One region of the Citrobacter sp. GW821-FHT02E08 genome, then DNA from elsewhere that is predicted to be linked to it. Evidence: predicted binding sites of a transcription regulator. Region 1 holds the regulator's gene; the other holds the start of a gene.
What was found. Region 1 encodes Fur, which represses iron uptake genes when iron is present. Its sites were predicted from a motif close to ATAATAATGAGAACNACTATCAA; they were not measured.
Positions count from the first base shown of each region.

Region 1 (7,942 bases):
GGAGCCGCCCAGCGGATCGACGCCCAACGTCAGGCCCGCTTTTTGAATCGCCGCCATATCGACGATATCCGCCAGCCCTTCAACGAATGGCTGCACCAGATCCTGCTCTTTCACATGACCAGAGGCCATTGCCGCATCCAGTGAAATGCGCTTCACGCCTTTCAGGCCATCCGCGAGCAGCGCGTTAGCCCTGTCTTCCACCACTTTAGTGACGTTGGTATCCGCCGGGCCGCCATTGGGCGGATTGTATTTAATGCCGCCATCTTCCGGCGGGTTGTGGGACGGCGTAATCACGATGCCGTCAGCCAGCGGACCGCCTTTTTTGTTATGGACCAGGATTGCATTCGAAACCGCAGGCGTCGGCGTAAAGCCGTTGTTTTCCTGAACAATGACATCGACACCGTTCGCCGCCAGCACTTCCAGAACGGAAATAAAGGCTGGCTCAGACAGCGCATGAGTATCTTTACCCACATAGCAAGGGCCTGTGATGCCGTTTTTCGCACGCTCTTCCGCAATCGCCTGGGCAATGGCCAGAATGTGCAGTTCATTAAAACTATGACGACCGGCGCTGCCGCGATGCCCGGAAGTCCCGAACTTCACCGCGTGCTCCGCATTCCCTGCTTCCGGTTTCAATACATAGTATTGCGCCGTCAGTTGGGCGACATTAATTAAATCACTCTGTTGCGCAGGCTGACCTGCACGCTTGTGGATTGCCATTGCCTGGTCCTTTTAATGCAACGTTTAGATTGTTCCGCAAACCTTTTCAATCAATTCCGCCGGGAATTGCATTGATTGCATGATGTGTTCAATCATGCTGCATTTACGGCCGGTGTTGGTGTTGGTGATCACCCAATACGGCGTGCCTGGCACGTGTTTCGGCTTGGTTTGATTACCATTTTTCAGCAGAGTCTGCTCGTCTGCCGCAAAGTATACGCGCGTACGACCGTGCAACGATTCCGTCGCCTCAGCAAACGCGTTGTGATCCAGTGAGTAAAGTGTAGACAGTACCAGCATAAAGCGATTTACCGCTTTCTTCTGCTCCGCATATTCATCGGAGAGCAGAAGTTCACGCATGGCGCGCACTTTATCTTTTACGGGGTTGACCGGCTTCGCTTCAACGATAGCGGGTTGCGCTATGCGCACCTCTTTCGCCGCCGGAGTGACAGGCTGTGATGCGGCGGAAAATTTCAACATACGCCGTAAAATGTCGGATGCGCTCTCGCCGATATGCTTGGTGTGGCTGGCAATATAGCTATAGAGTTCATCATCAACTTCAATCGTTTTCATCTTAATCCAGTGCGGTGTCTTATCTGAATACAAGTCGTTGGGATTATAGGGGCAAATCCCAACAGCGGATAGCGTCAAGCCAGGCTGTCAGAAAAACTCGGAGTAAACCGTAGTTGTTGCAGCCCCGTGGCAGAATGGTCAACATAATACCCTAACCCGACAGAGCGAAAAAAAGAACTTTGCCATGAAATTGAACATCCGAGCGCAATCTGCACAAAAGCTGCACAATAATTCTCCCATCGTCCTTGTTCACGGCTTGTTTGGTAGCCTTGATAACCTCGGCATACTGGCGCGCGATCTTGTAGAGGATCACGACATCATCCAGGTTGATATGCGAAACCACGGTCTTTCTCCCCGTTCACCGGAGATGAATTACCCGGCGATGGCGCAGGATCTGCTGGATACTCTGGACGCCGCGAGTATCGAAAAAGCCACCTTTATTGGTCACTCAATGGGCGGAAAAGCCGTTATGGCGCTGACCGCACTGGCCCCGGATCGTATTGATCAACTGGTGGCGATTGATATTGCGCCGGTTGATTATCACGTGCGCCGCCACGATGAGATCTTTGCTGCAATCAACGCGGTGACCGAATCTGACGCGCAGACACGCCAGCAGGCGGCAGCCGTCATGCGTCAGCACCTCCAGGAAGAAGGGGTTATCCAGTTCCTGTTAAAGTCGTATGTCGATGGCGAGTGGCGCTTTAATGTGCCCGTATTGTGGGAGCAGTACCCACATATCGTAGGGTGGGAAACCATTCCCGCCTGGGATCATCCGGCACTGTTCATCCCTGGCGGTAATTCGCCTTACGTCACCGAGGCCTATCGTCACGATTTACTGACCCAATTTCCTCAGGCCCGGGCGCATGTGATTGCGGGTGCCGGCCATTGGGTGCATGCGGAAAAACCGGATGCCGTGCTGCGCGCGATACGCCGGTATCTGGCGGATAAGGCTAACTGATTAAAAACTCAGCGTCCGCGCGCGATTACGTGCGTGGACGTTGGCGTGCCTCACTCGCTGATGTATGATGGCGCGCTATCCATCCGGGCACACGCCTGGCTGATTGTTTCCCCGAAGTCACCAAAATCATGGCCAAAGAACAAACGGACCGTACGACATTAGATCTGTTCGCGCACGAGCGTCGCCCGGGACGACCCAAAACCAATCCGCTTTCGCGTGATGAACAGCTACGCATTAATAAGCGTAATCAGCTTAAACGCGACAAGGTTCGTGGGCTTAAGCGTGTCGAACTGAAGCTGAATGCTGATGCCGTGGATGCGCTGAATGAACTGGCGGAAGCACGCAATATGAGCCGTAGTGAGCTCATTGAAGAGATGCTGACAAACCAGCTTATCTCGCTGCGTGGCCAGGGGTCTGTCTGAATTTCTGCTCTAAATCATAAATCGTGTAGCACAGAGTGCAGTCCTGCGTGTTTGCTGTTTCCGCATGCCTGACTGATCTGCTATGATTGCCCTTATCCGTGGGCAATACGCCACCACCATTTCAATAAGTTTCAAGAGGTTATTTTACTCATGGCAATCACTGGCATCTTTTTCGGCAGCGACACCGGTAATACCGAAAATATCGCAAAAATGATTCAAAAACAGCTTGGTAAAGACGTTGCCGATGTTCATGACATTGCGAAAAGCAGTAAAGAAGACCTGGAAGGGTATGACATTCTGCTGTTAGGTATTCCGACCTGGTACTACGGTGAAGCACAGTGCGACTGGGATGACTTCTTCCCTACCCTCGAAGACATTGATTTCAATGGTAAACTGGTGGCTCTGTTTGGTTGCGGCGATCAGGAAGACTACGCAGAATACTTCTGCGATGCGCTGGGCACCATCCGCGACATTATCGAACCGCGCGGCGCAACCATCGTAGGCCACTGGCCAACTGCAGGCTATCACTTCGAAGCCTCTAAAGGTCTTGCTGATGACGATCATTTTGTCGGTCTGGCTATCGACGAAGACCGTCAGCCGGAATTGACCGCTGAGCGCGTTGAAAAATGGGTTAAACAGATTTCTGCCGAACTTCATCTCGACGAAATCATCAACGCCTGATTTCGTGCGGCGCAGAAACCATCTGCGCCGCATCAATAAATAAAATCAATCAAAATAATTGCTACAAATTTGTAACTTTCCTGCCCATCCCTGTACAATGTTCGGGTGTTATTCTGGTATTGCACAGTGTGATTGTTGGCAGTACCACGTTTTGATTAATAATATTTGCCCGAGGCTTGCAGTTTTCATTTAGACATGGCAGTTCTATAATGATACGCATTCTCTCAAGTGCAATTTCTGTCACTTCTTTAATGAAGTGAATCGTTTAGTAACAGGACAGATTCCGCATGACTGACAACAATACCGCATTAAAGAAGGCTGGCCTGAAAGTAACGCTTCCTCGTTTAAAAATTCTGGAAGTTCTTCAGGGACCGGATAACCATCACGTCAGTGCGGAAGATTTGTATAAACGTCTGATCGACATGGGTGAAGAAATTGGTCTGGCGACCGTGTATCGCGTGCTGAACCAGTTCGATGACGCCGGTATCGTGACCCGCCACAATTTTGAAGGCGGTAAGTCCGTTTTTGAGCTGACTCAACAGCATCATCATGATCATCTTATTTGCCTCGATTGTGGCAAAGTGATTGAGTTCAGCGATGATTCTATCGAAGCGCGTCAACGTGAAATTGCGACTAAGCATGGTATTCGTTTAACCAACCATAGCCTCTATCTTTACGGTCACTGCGCTGAAGGCGATTGCCGCGAAGACGAACACGCGCACGACGCAAAGTAATATGCCCCCAAAGAGCCAACCACGCGGTTGGCTTTTTTATGCCCATAAAAAAGACCCGCTATCAAAGCAGGTCTTTTTCCCCTTCCGGTAAGTACATTTACTGTACTGTGTTTTTACTGCGAATTTCTTTCCAGATTTTGTCACAATCGGCTTGTACCGCCTGACCATTGCCCGTACGTGTCGCCTGAATACATTGCTGGTAATCCAGTACCCGCACGCTCTCTTCGTTAGCAAACTGCTTATGCTGGTCTTCTTTTTTCAGCACATTTAATACGCTTTGGCAGGCTTCGATTTTTTCCGGTGAACCTTGCGCGGTGTTAATACATGCGCTGTATGCCTCTTTAAGGCGGCTATCTTCCTTAGGTGCAGGAGATTGCGAGCAGGCCACCAGACCTGACGCCATAATGGCGATGAGTAACATTTTTTTCATACAACGGTCCTCAACGATGCGGCAGAGAAATACCCTGCCGCGACTGGCATCAGAAAATAGTGAATGGGGCGATAACCATGAACTTCACGTCACGCTCATCCTGGAAGATGTTGCCATAACCACCGCTCCAGCTCGGGATATTGGAGTGGTTGTCATACTCGGTGAAGTGCAGTTTAAACATGGTGCCTTTGGCACGTCCTTCCTGCATGGTATAAACCGCATCAAGACTGTAGGAGGATTCTTCGATGGTTTTGTTTTTGTCGTAGAACGCATCCGGGTTGCTCTGCCAGGTAGCCGGTTTGGCATCCCAGGCGTAGACGTACGACGCACCCAGCGCCATACCTGGCAGATTCCAGTTCTTCAGGTCATACATCGCGCCGAAGAAGACCGCTTTTTCGCCGTTGGCGTTAAAGTCGGAACGGTTATCCCACCAGACATCCAAACGACCGTTTGAGGAGGCATAGGTCGGCGTCATACGCTGCAAGAAGTAGCCCTGCTGCCCGTCCGCTTTCACCCAGGTTCCTTCCAGACGCAGATCGACCACTTCCGCCACTTTGTAACCGAAAGTCAGTGCCTGCAACCATGCAGTGCCGTCATAGATGTCGTTCACACTGCGATCATCAACTTTATCGCGTGCGCCGTAGAACTGGTAACTGGTGGTAAACGGATTCCCGCCCAGATCGAATTTGTAACTGGCTTTGGCAAAGTACTGATCGACATAACCCTCAGACTGACCAAAGGCAGCCTCAAGAATAAGATCATTTTTGAAATCGTATTTTGCGCCAACGGAGTGGAGATAATCGACTTTGGTCTTTTTATCAGCCTGGTAGAATTTATCCACTTCAATGTGCCATGGCGCTTTATATTCGTTGGCCCACATGTAGGAGAAACTCAACGCGCCCGCATCGCCATAGTCAAAATTGGCTCCAGCTTCTGCCCCTTGATAGGTACCCGGCATAAAGCTCCAGTGCGGCGCTAACAGCGTCTGTCCGGTTGGCTGAATATAACCGGCACGTGCCCAGGTCGGGCCATACTTAAATTTTGCAGCAGCTTTATAAAGACTGACACCACTCTTATCGCCAGAGTAATCTTCGTCATAGCCTTTATTTTTTTTCGAGAATGCAATTTCGTTAGGGTGTCCGCTGTCGTCACTTTCCGCCATTTCAATTGCGGTAAATGCCGCAATATCCAGACCGAACATATCCGCTGCATAACCCGACTGGAAATCCAGGTTGGCGTTCCAGGTCGCGTGTGAAAGGTTGGTTTTGTATTTATCTTCATCCGTGACGTCTTTACGGTCACGCTCACGCTGCCAGTAATAAATGCCGCCTGTTAAGGTCGAATCGTCGATAAAGCCCGCGGCGCTTGCCTGCGGTGCAACCATCCAACCCGACATTGCTGTGATACCGGCGATAGCCAGCGCCAGCGTACTACGTTTGCCACTAAACGTACGCATATGTTAATCCTCTTTGACGTATAAAATGCTGCCGCCAAAGGCGAACAGCTAAAAATAAAAATTAAAAATAGCGCTGAGAAAACCTCATTGACTACAGTGAACAGACTATTTTTCGCGACGCGAATTATCAATCTCTTTCTGTAACCAGTATGTAATAATATGAGCGACCGCACATATTTCATTGCTTTTTGTTACACATTCAGCAAATGCGAAAAATTATCATCAAAATGAAAAATACCGTTGATTTCCATGAAGATGAAAACGGTTACAGCGTTTAATTTAGTCTCGACCTAAATTTCTGAGCCTACTTATCAAAAAATCGTTTATCGGATTAATTATTTTTCAGATGCAATTAATTCGCTCCGCAAACAGAGGATCTCGCGGAAATTAAGCGAAAAAAAACGCCGCGAAGCGCGGCGTTAGTCGGATGGGATGGTGTCGTGTGGCTTATTCGCCGACTTTAGCCCATGTATCACGTAAACCGACAGTACGGTTAAATACCAGTTTGTCGGCCGTTGCATAGCGGCTGTCGAGGCAGAAGTATCCCTCACGCTCGAACTGGAAGGCTTTACCCGCAACCGCAGTCTTCAGCGACGGTTCTGCGAAGCCCTGTTTGATCACCAGCGAATCAGGGTTCATTGCCGACAGGAAATCTTCCGCCGCGCCTGGATTCGGTACGCTGAAAAGGCGATCGTACAGACGAATTTCAACCGGCAATGCGTGCGCTACACTCACCCAGTGAATAACGCCTTTTACTTTACGCCCGTCAGCCGGATCTTTGCTCAGGGTGTCTGCATCGTAGGTACAGAAGATGGTGGTGATATTACCTTCCGCATCTTTCTCTACACGCTCTGCTTTGATCACGTAAGCGTTACGCAAACGGACTTCTTTCCCCATCACCAGACGTTTGTACTGCTTGTTGGCTTCTTCGCGGAAGTCAGCACGATCGATCCAGATCTCGCCACTGAACGGAACTTCACGGCTGCCCATTTCCGGTTTGTTCGGATGGTTAGGCATGGTGACCATTTCGCCTTCGCCCTGATAGTTTTCGATAACCAGTTTTACTGGATCGATAACCGCCATTGCGCGCGGGGCGTTTTCGTTCAGATCTTCACGGATGCAGGACTCCAGCGATGCCATCTCAATGGTGTTGTCCTGCTTGGTGATGCCGATGCGTTTGCAGAACTCACGAATAGCAGCAGCTGTGTAACCACGGCGACGCAGACCGGAAATCGTCGGCATACGCGGGTCATCCCAGCCTTCTACGTGCTTTTCCGTCACCAGCTGATTCAGCTTACGTTTGGACATCACGGTATATTCCAGATTCAGGCGCGAGAATTCGTACTGGCGCGGGTGAACCGGGATCGTGATGTTGTCCAGCACCCAGTCGTACAGGCGACGGTTGTCCTGGAATTCCAGCGTACACAGGGAGTGCGTAATGCCTTCCAGCGCATCGCTGATGCAGTGGGTGAAGTCGTACATCGGGTAGATGCACCACTTGCTTCCCGTCTGATGATGATCGGCAAATTTAATGCGATACAGCACCGGGTCGCGCATGACGATAAACGGCGACGCCATATCAATTTTGGCGCGCAGGCACGCTTTGCCTTCTTCAAAACCGCCAGCCCGCATTTTCTCAAACAGCGCGAGGTTCTCTTCTACACTGCGATCGCGGAACGGGCTGTTTTTGCCTGCCGCTGTCAGCGTGCCGCGGTATTCACGGATCTCATCAGCCGACAATTCATCAACATAGGCCAGGCCTTTGTTGATAAGCTCCACGGCATACGCATACAGCTGATCAAAGTAATCTGAGGAGTAGCAGATGTCGCCAGACCAGTTGAAGCCCAACCATTGCACATCGTTCTTAATAGACTCTACGTATTCGATATCTTCTTTTACCGGGTTGGTATCATCGAAACGCAGGTTGCATTGACCCTGGTAATCTTGCGCGATCCCAAAGTTCAGGCAGATAGA
Region 1 is NZ_JBWKVL010000002.1:58,492-66,433, forward strand. It holds gene pgm (phosphoglucomutase (alpha-D-glucose-1,6-bisphosphate-dependent)) at 1-717, opposite strand, end outside; gene seqA (replication initiation negative regulator SeqA) at 742-1,287, opposite strand; gene ybfF (esterase) at 1,472-2,245, shown strand; gene ybfE (LexA regulated protein) at 2,374-2,667, shown strand; gene fldA (flavodoxin FldA) at 2,818-3,348, shown strand; partial or broken gene AC07UY_RS02620 (fur leader peptide) at 3,558-3,643, shown strand; gene fur (ferric iron uptake transcriptional regulator) at 3,636-4,082, shown strand; gene AC07UY_RS02630 (ChiQ/YbfN family lipoprotein) at 4,180-4,512, opposite strand; gene chiP (chitoporin ChiP) at 4,562-5,968, opposite strand; gene glnS (glutamine--tRNA ligase) at 6,416-7,942, opposite strand, start outside.

Region 2 (7,942 bases), on a different contig from region 1:
GGCCCGGCCGGGACCACGGGCGGCAGCGTAATACCACGCTCCAGAGAACGCTTACGTATGCCTGGCGTCGGCGTCCATGTCGGGTTAGGGATCTTCTGGCCGACACGGGTTTCCATCACCGGCGTTTCAAGCCCCTGCAAACCAATACCGATCGGGAAAACCTGCACCATGTTCTCACCTGGCGGATAATAGTAGAGCCGCAGTTCCGCCAGATTCACAATGATGCCTTCGCGCGGCGCATCCGGTAATAACAATTGAGAGGGGATTGTAATCAGCGTTCCGGCTTTAGGAACGGGAGCAATAGTGTTATTCGCTTCCAGGATCAGCATCGCGGCGGTATCGAAACGCCGGGCAATCGCCTGTAAATTCTTATCGCCTTCCTGAACGGTGTACGTTTGATTTTGCCCAACCAGACGACTTCCTGCTGGCGGTAATGGATAATCCACCGCCCAGGCTGCCTGTAAGGCGCTGTAAGCGCCGAAAAGTGTAATAGTGATGAGAGACACGCGTTTCATACCCAAACTCCTGTATTCACTGGCTATGAGCCAGAAGGCTGAACGTCCGACAAGGCAAAGCACCGCCTTGCCTAACAGGATGAAAGCTGTCTATTGAGTTTAGCCAATAGTGGCGGCTTTGGTGCGGATAGCGCGTATCATTGCCTCCAGCCCCTGTGAACGGGAAGGTGTCAAATGCTGCGCAAGCGCCATTTTTTCAAACCACGGTCGCACATCAAAATTCACAATATCCTGGGCGGTCATCTGGTCGTACAAAATGAACACAACGCCGATAAGCCCCTTCACAATTGCCGCATCACTGTCGCCCTGCAACTCAATAATGCCTTCAGCATTCTGACGCATAACGATCCATACCTGACTCTGACACCCTTGAATGCTGTTTTCGGGGTTACGATCCTGCTCCGTTAATTCCGGCAGACGCTGTCCCAATTCAATGATGTACAGATACTTCTCTTCCCAATTATCGCAACGCTGAAAATTACGCAACAATTTTTCTTTATCCGGTAGCGCGGCCATAGTGTCTCCCTGTTACCCCAGCAGACGGTGAATACGTGTCAGCCCTGTCGCCAGGCGATCCACTTCTTCATGGGTGTTATACATTGCCAGCGACGCCCGGCACATGGCAGGAACGCGATAGAACGCCATCAGCGGCATCGCACAATGATGCCCGGTACGCACAGCAATGCCGTAGTTATCCAGAAAACTCCCCACATCATAGGCGTGATGTTTACCGAGATTGAATGCGATAACGCCAAGCCGATTATCCGGGCCATACAACGTCAGTTCCGGCACCTCAGCCAGTTGCTCCAGCGCGTAATGCATTAAATTCTGTTCATACTCGCTGATGTTCGCGAGCCCCAGCGCTGAGACATACTCTATTGCCGCGCCGAGTCCGACGATGCCGCCGGTATTTGGCGTGCCCGCCTCAAAACGCCAGGGGGCTTTCGCCCAGGTGGTTCCCTGCGTCAGGCTAACAGTGGCGATCATCGACCCGCCGCCTTCCCACGGCGGCATTTCCTGCAACAGCGCCTCTTTGACATACAACACGCCAATGCCCGTCGGTCCATACAATTTATGCCCGGAGAAGACATAGAAATCGCAGTCCAGCGCCTGCACATCAACCTTGTGATGCATCACCGCCTGTGCGCCATCCACCAGCACTTTCGCACCGTACTGATGTGCGAGCGCAATCATTTCCGGCAATGGATTCTCCGTCCCCAGCACATTGGAGACGTGCGTAATCGCCAGTAGCTGCGTATTGTCGTCAAACAGGGTGTCCAGAACATCCAGTTGCAACGTACCGTCCTGGTTTAGCGGGATCACCCGCAGTTCCGCTCCGACGCGCGAACAGAGCATCTGCCAGGGCACGATGTTGGCGTGGTGCTCCATCTCGCTGATAATAATGTTGTCGCCGGCGCGAATATTGCTGTTACCCCAACTGTTAGCCACCAGGTTAATGCCTTCCGTTGTGCCGCGAACAAACACTAATTCTTCGGCGGATCGGGCATTAATAAACAGCGACGCCTGCTTGCGTACGTTTTCCATTCTTTCCGTGGCCTGCGCACTCAGCGTGTGAATACCACGATGGACCGCCGCATAGCCGTGTCGATAAAATTCGGCCTCAGCATCAATCACCTGATTGGGTTTTTGCGCACTTGCCGCGCTGTCCAGATAGGCCAACGGCATACCATTGACCTCACGCGTCAGGACAGGAAAGTCCGCCCGTACTTTTTCGATGGAGAAACTCATGCTACGCCTCCCGGCAGGCGAAGACCTATTCGCGCCAGCACCTGTTGTTTGAGCACATCATCACCGAGAACTTCCGTCAGCTCTGCGGCAAATGCATAAAGGATCATCTGTTGCGCATCCTGCTGCCCAATACCCCGCGAGCGCAAATAGAACATCTGCTCATTATCGATACGCCCTACCGTTGCTCCGTGACTGCACTTCACATCATCGGCATAAATTTCTAATTGCGGCTTAGTATCGACTTCAGCGAGTTTCCCCAGCAGCAAGTTGTTATTGGTCATCTGTCCGTCGGTTTTGATCGCGTGCTGCGCCACGGTGATCACGCCATTAAAGACCGCCCTGCCTTTATCGCTGACGATGGTTTTATGCAACTGACGGCTGTTGCAGTAGCCCTTGTTGTGTTCCAGCCAGGTCCGGGTGTCACACACTTCATTTTTCACTGGCATCGCCAGACTGTTGATCCGAAGGGTGGTATTTTCGCCGTTAAGCTGCGTGCTGGTGTTGTGGCGCAGCACGGCATCACCTAGCAGGAAGCTGTGGCTGTGCGCGGTGGCATCGCCAGCCAGCCGAAGATCGTTATGGGCAAAATGATGGCTAACCGGGTTTTCAAACACCAGCTTGATGTGATGCAGATGCGCATTCGCACCGACATTCATCGTTAACCGTGCCCCGGTGAAATGACGCGTGTCATCAAGGCTGACGTAGTGCTCAATAATCGTTGCTTCAGCGCCTTCGCCCAGGTCAAGGTGATGGCGGTAATGTGCGGTATTCACCTCATCACCGTCCACGCCTTGCGTGATATGTATCAGCAGCAGGGGTTTCACAGGACGTTGATGGCGTTTCACGCGAATATGGCTGCCGCATTGGGCGAGACTTTCGGTCAAATGCAGGAACACATCCGGCTGAATCGGGGCAACCCAGGTTTGCGGGTCATCATTGAACGTGACCTCAAAGCCGCTGCCTTCTGTGCTGTCACTCAGCGCCGGGCTAAATTGTCCATCGACAAACACCAGGCGAACCGCATCGATGCCTAATGCCAGGGCCTCGCATTGGGCCGGGTTAATTTCAGTAATGCGGCTGACAAAAGTGCTGTTGGTCAATCCTTCAAGCGGTGTGTATTTCCAGTTCTCATGCTTACGCGTCGGCAATCCCAGACGCAGCATCTGCTGCAGATGCTGCTGGGCATGTTCTGAGCGCGATTCTCCCTGCGCCTCAAACAGGCGGTGCCATTGTTGCAGCACGTTACTGCTGTTCGCTAAGCCAGCCATATCCCTGCTCCTCCAGTTGTTTGACCAGAGTGAAATCACCGGACTTCACAATCCGCCCCTGATACAAAACGTGAACGTAATCAGGCTTGATATAGTCGAGAATACGCTGATAGTGGGTGACGATAATGAACGCGCGTTTCCCGTCACGCAGGGCGTTGACTCCATCGGCGACAATTTTTAGCGCATCAATATCCAGCCCGGAATCAGACTCATCAAGGATGCACAGTTCCGGCTCCAGTACGGCCATCTGCAGAATGTCATTACGCTTTTTCTCGCCGCCCGAGAAACCCACATTCACGGAGCGGGTTAACAAATCTTCCGGCATCTTCAGGAGCGCCATTTTCTCTTCCATCAGATCCTGAAAATCAAAGCGATCCAGAGACTCTTCTCCCCGGTAACTGCGCACCGCATTGAGCGCGGTTTGTAAAAAGAACTGGTTACTGACGCCAGGGATCTCCACCGGATACTGGAATGCCATGAAAATCCCTTCTCCCGCCCTCGCCTCCGGCGACAGTTCAAGAAGATCTTTTCCTTTAAACTCTACCTGCCCCTGGGTGACTTGATAATCTTCACGTCCGGCAAGCGTAGCGGATAAGGTGCTCTTTCCGGAACCATTAGGCCCCATAATGGCGTGCACCTCTCCAGGACGGATCTCAAGATTCACGCCCCGCAGGATCGCGTTATCTTCAACACTGACCTGTAAATTTTTAATGCTTAACATGAGCTTTCCTTATCCAACGCTGTGTTCAAGGCTAATCGCCAGTAATTTTTGCGCTTCAACCGCAAACTCCAGCGGCAATTCGGAGAAGACATCCTTACAGAAGCCGTTGACGATCATGGAGATGGCATCTTCTTCACTGATCCCGCGTTGTAGACAGTAAAACAGCTGGTCTTCACCAATGCGCGAGGTGGTCGCCTCGTGCTCCAGTTGGGCACTGTTATTTCGGCACTCAACATACGGGAAGGTATGTGCGCCACAGTCCGTACCGATAAGCATGGAGTCGCACTGGGTAAAGTTTCGTGCGTTGGTCGCCGTTGGCATGATCTTCACCAACCCGCGATAACTGTTCTGGCTATGCCCTGCGGAGATCCCTTTCGAGATAATGGTTGAGCGGGTATTTTTGCCGATGTGGATCATTTTGGTGCCAGTATCCGCCTGCTGATAACCGCTGGTTAACGCGACGGAGTAAAATTCGCCGATGGAGTTGTCGCCGCGCAGAATGCAGCTCGGGTATTTCCAGGTGATGGCCGAGCCGGTTTCCGACTGGGTCCACGACATCTTGCTATTTTCCCCTTCGCACAGCGCACGCTTCGTCACAAAGTTCAGAATCCCGCCGGTGTTGTTATCACCGGGGAACCAGTTTTGCACCGTGGAATATTTCACTTCAGCGTCTTTGTGGATGATCACTTCGACGACCGCCGCATGCAGCTGATAGCTGTCGCGGACCGGCGCAGAGCACCCTTCGATATAACTCACGTAGCTCCCTTCCTCCGCCACCAGAATAGTGCGTTCAAACTGGCCGGTTTTTTCCGCATTAATACGGAAATAGGTGGAAAGCTCCATCGGGCAGCGCACGCCTTTCGGTACATAGATAAAGGTGCCGTCAGACGCCACGGCAGCGTTAAGTGCCGCAAAAAAGTTGTCATTCCCCGGAACCACAGTCCCGAGGTATTTCCTCACCAGTTCAGGGTGATCGTGAATCGCTTCGCCAAAAGAGCAGAAGATGATGCCCTGTTCCGCCAGTTTTTCACGGTAGGTGGTGGCCACAGAAACGGAGTCAAAAATGGCGTCCACCGCCACATTGCTACCTTCATGCACCGGCACCCCTAACTGGGCGAAAGCATCCTCCACCTCTTTGCTTAAAAAGGCATTCGCGCCTGTCTGCTGTACCGCGCCGGGTTCAGAGGCGCAGGTGTCGTCGCAGTTTCCGCACGACGGGGCTGAGTAATAGCTGTACTCCTGATAATTCAGTTTGTCGTAATGCGCTTTGAGCCAGTGCGGCTCCTCCATCTCAAGCCACGCACGAAACGCGTTGAGGCGAAATTCGAGCATCCACTCCGGCTCATGCCGTTTTGCAGAAATAGCGCGCACCACCTCTTCATTAATGCCTTTTTCCAGCTCGTCGGTTTGCAACTGGGTGAAGAACCCCTCTTTATAGTTGAGGTGTCCACCCGTCCAGGTTTTGACATCGTCGGTTGCTTCAGTATTACGAGACATAGTACCGCCTATACCCCAAAGCTTTCGCCGCAGCCACATTCATTCTGCGCTTTCGGGTTGTGAAATTTGAATATTTGATTTAATCCTTCACGCACATAATCGACTTCCGTTCCGTCGATAAACGGCATGGCCTGTAACGGCACATACAGTTTCGCGCCATCGAATTCGAACAGCAGATCGTCATTGTGCGGTTCACTGACCGTCGCCAGCACATAACCAAACCCTGCACACCCGGTTTGCTTCACGCCTAAACGCACACCCTGCATACCCGGTTGCTTATCAACCAGCTCGCGAATATGCGCTGCCGCGGCGGGCGTTAACGTCAATCCGCGCCAGGTAAAGTCGTCCGGGTTAAATGTTCCTGAATGCAATTCCATAGGTTCACCTCATGTCATGAGCCACCAGGGCATAACACCATGTTAGTGATAATGATTATCACTTCAACCCCTCATCCGCAGGGGCATTCGTTTAAATCGCCCTTTTTGGCTACGTTAACTAAGCATAGACCCTGCTACGCGGGATCACAGGGAACGATGTTTTTGTTCAATGCATTGATTAATAATGAATTAATGAGAGGTTATCGTTCTGGCAGGTCAAATCATAAAAGATGTATAGAAAATGCCTATTTATAAAATAGCCGCAACTGGCACGTATCTGGTGTAGCGGAGTACCAACATTGTGAATCGTGCTGAAAAGAAGGAAGAACAGGTATGACGCGTTCGACGACGATCGCCGGCAAACAGATTAAAAGAAGAGGGTTGAAAAAGAGAGAAATGACAGACAGTGAGGAAATGACCAGCGAACGGTCAGCGCTGTGGTACAACGCTGACCGTTCGCCTTCCCCATCCGGCGCTTATCTCCGGCACTCATTTCTGGCTTAGCTCTTGAAGGGGCATAAGAATCCTCTCATAACACCGCAGTGCCTTTTTAACACAAATTGCGGTTTGTTTTATTTATGAGCCATATTAAGCACCTGGACGCTCAAATAATCATCTGAATAGCTCTGATAATCGGGTTTATCTCATTGTGGCCTGCACCGCATCAAGCAACAAACGCAATGCTGCTGGCTGATGATCGCGGGAAAGATACATGCCGTACACCGCAAGTCGCCGTGGCTCCAGTTGCCCTAAAAGCCGAATTAACGCGCCCTCTGCTAATCCCGGGCGAGCCTCTTTTTCCGGCACCAACGCAATGCCCATTCCCGCCTGCGCGGCCTCACATAAGAGCGAGGAGATCCCGGCACTTAAATTTCCTTTGATAGCCACCGATATGGCCTCGTCCTGAGCATTCAGAAAATGCCAGGATTTCCCTGCAAATCCGCTGTAATAGAGACAGTTATGGTGCGCCAGGTCCTCAAGCGTCTGTGGGGTTCCGTGCTGGCGCAGATAATCAGGTGAAGCGCAAAGGACGGATTCACAGTCGCCCAGTCGGCGGGCTATCGTCCCTGGCTCAGGATTGTCAGTAATACGGATCGCCACATCAATGCGTTCGCCCACCAGACTCACCGGTTGATTATTGATCTCAACTTCAATACGCAGTTCCGGATAACGCGCTAAAAAGTCAGGCAGAATCGGGGCCAGAACATGGGTTGCCGTAAAATGCGCGCAAGCAACACGTAATATTCCTGAAGGGATTTCGCGTCCGGCAGCCCCCGCGATATCGAGGGATAACCCTGCCAGCGTACGTGTTTTTACCAGCGCCTCTTCCCCGGCAGGGGTAATCGTTAATCGCCGTGATGAACGATGGATCAGTCTGGCGCCTGCCCATTTTTCCATTTCATCCAGATAGCGGCTCACCATCGGTCTTGAGATCCCCAGCGCGCGGGATGCGGCGCTCAGACTGCCCAGATCGCAGATATGATTAAACACCGTTGCCGCCATCACTCTGTCCATTCTTCCCTCATCTGATCGTTTTACGAAACTAAGCATGTCCTGATAGAGGAATTTTAACAGATCGATATTTGCTTAAAATACGAGGCGTAAAGAAAACAACATCCTCTGCATAAGGTTTCCTGTTATGAACGTTAAAACGCTGGCACTGCTGCTGTCATTTGCCGCATCGCCGTTACTCGCCGCCCCGCTTCAACTTGATGTTTATAATCCGCAAGAAAACGGTCTTTTCCCGGTCTCTTCCACGCTGGTTTCCGGCCCGAAAGAGGCCATCTTGTTTGATGCGCAGTTCAGCATCAAAGA
Region 2 is NZ_JBWKVL010000004.1:128,153-136,094, forward strand. It holds gene ldtE (L,D-transpeptidase LdtE) at 1-515, opposite strand, end outside; gene sufE (cysteine desulfuration protein SufE) at 615-1,031, opposite strand; gene sufS (cysteine desulfurase SufS) at 1,044-2,264, opposite strand; gene sufD (Fe-S cluster assembly protein SufD) at 2,261-3,532, opposite strand; gene sufC (Fe-S cluster assembly ATPase SufC) at 3,507-4,253, opposite strand; gene sufB (Fe-S cluster assembly protein SufB) at 4,263-5,750, opposite strand; gene sufA (Fe-S cluster assembly scaffold SufA) at 5,759-6,127, opposite strand; gene AC07UY_RS07150 (LysR family transcriptional regulator) at 6,767-7,642, opposite strand; gene AC07UY_RS07155 (Vmh family MBL fold metallo-hydrolase) at 7,767-7,942, shown strand, end outside.
Region 2: a site for Fur is predicted at 6,167-6,189, ahead of sufA (Fe-S cluster assembly scaffold SufA). Genes of this name have one in related genera too.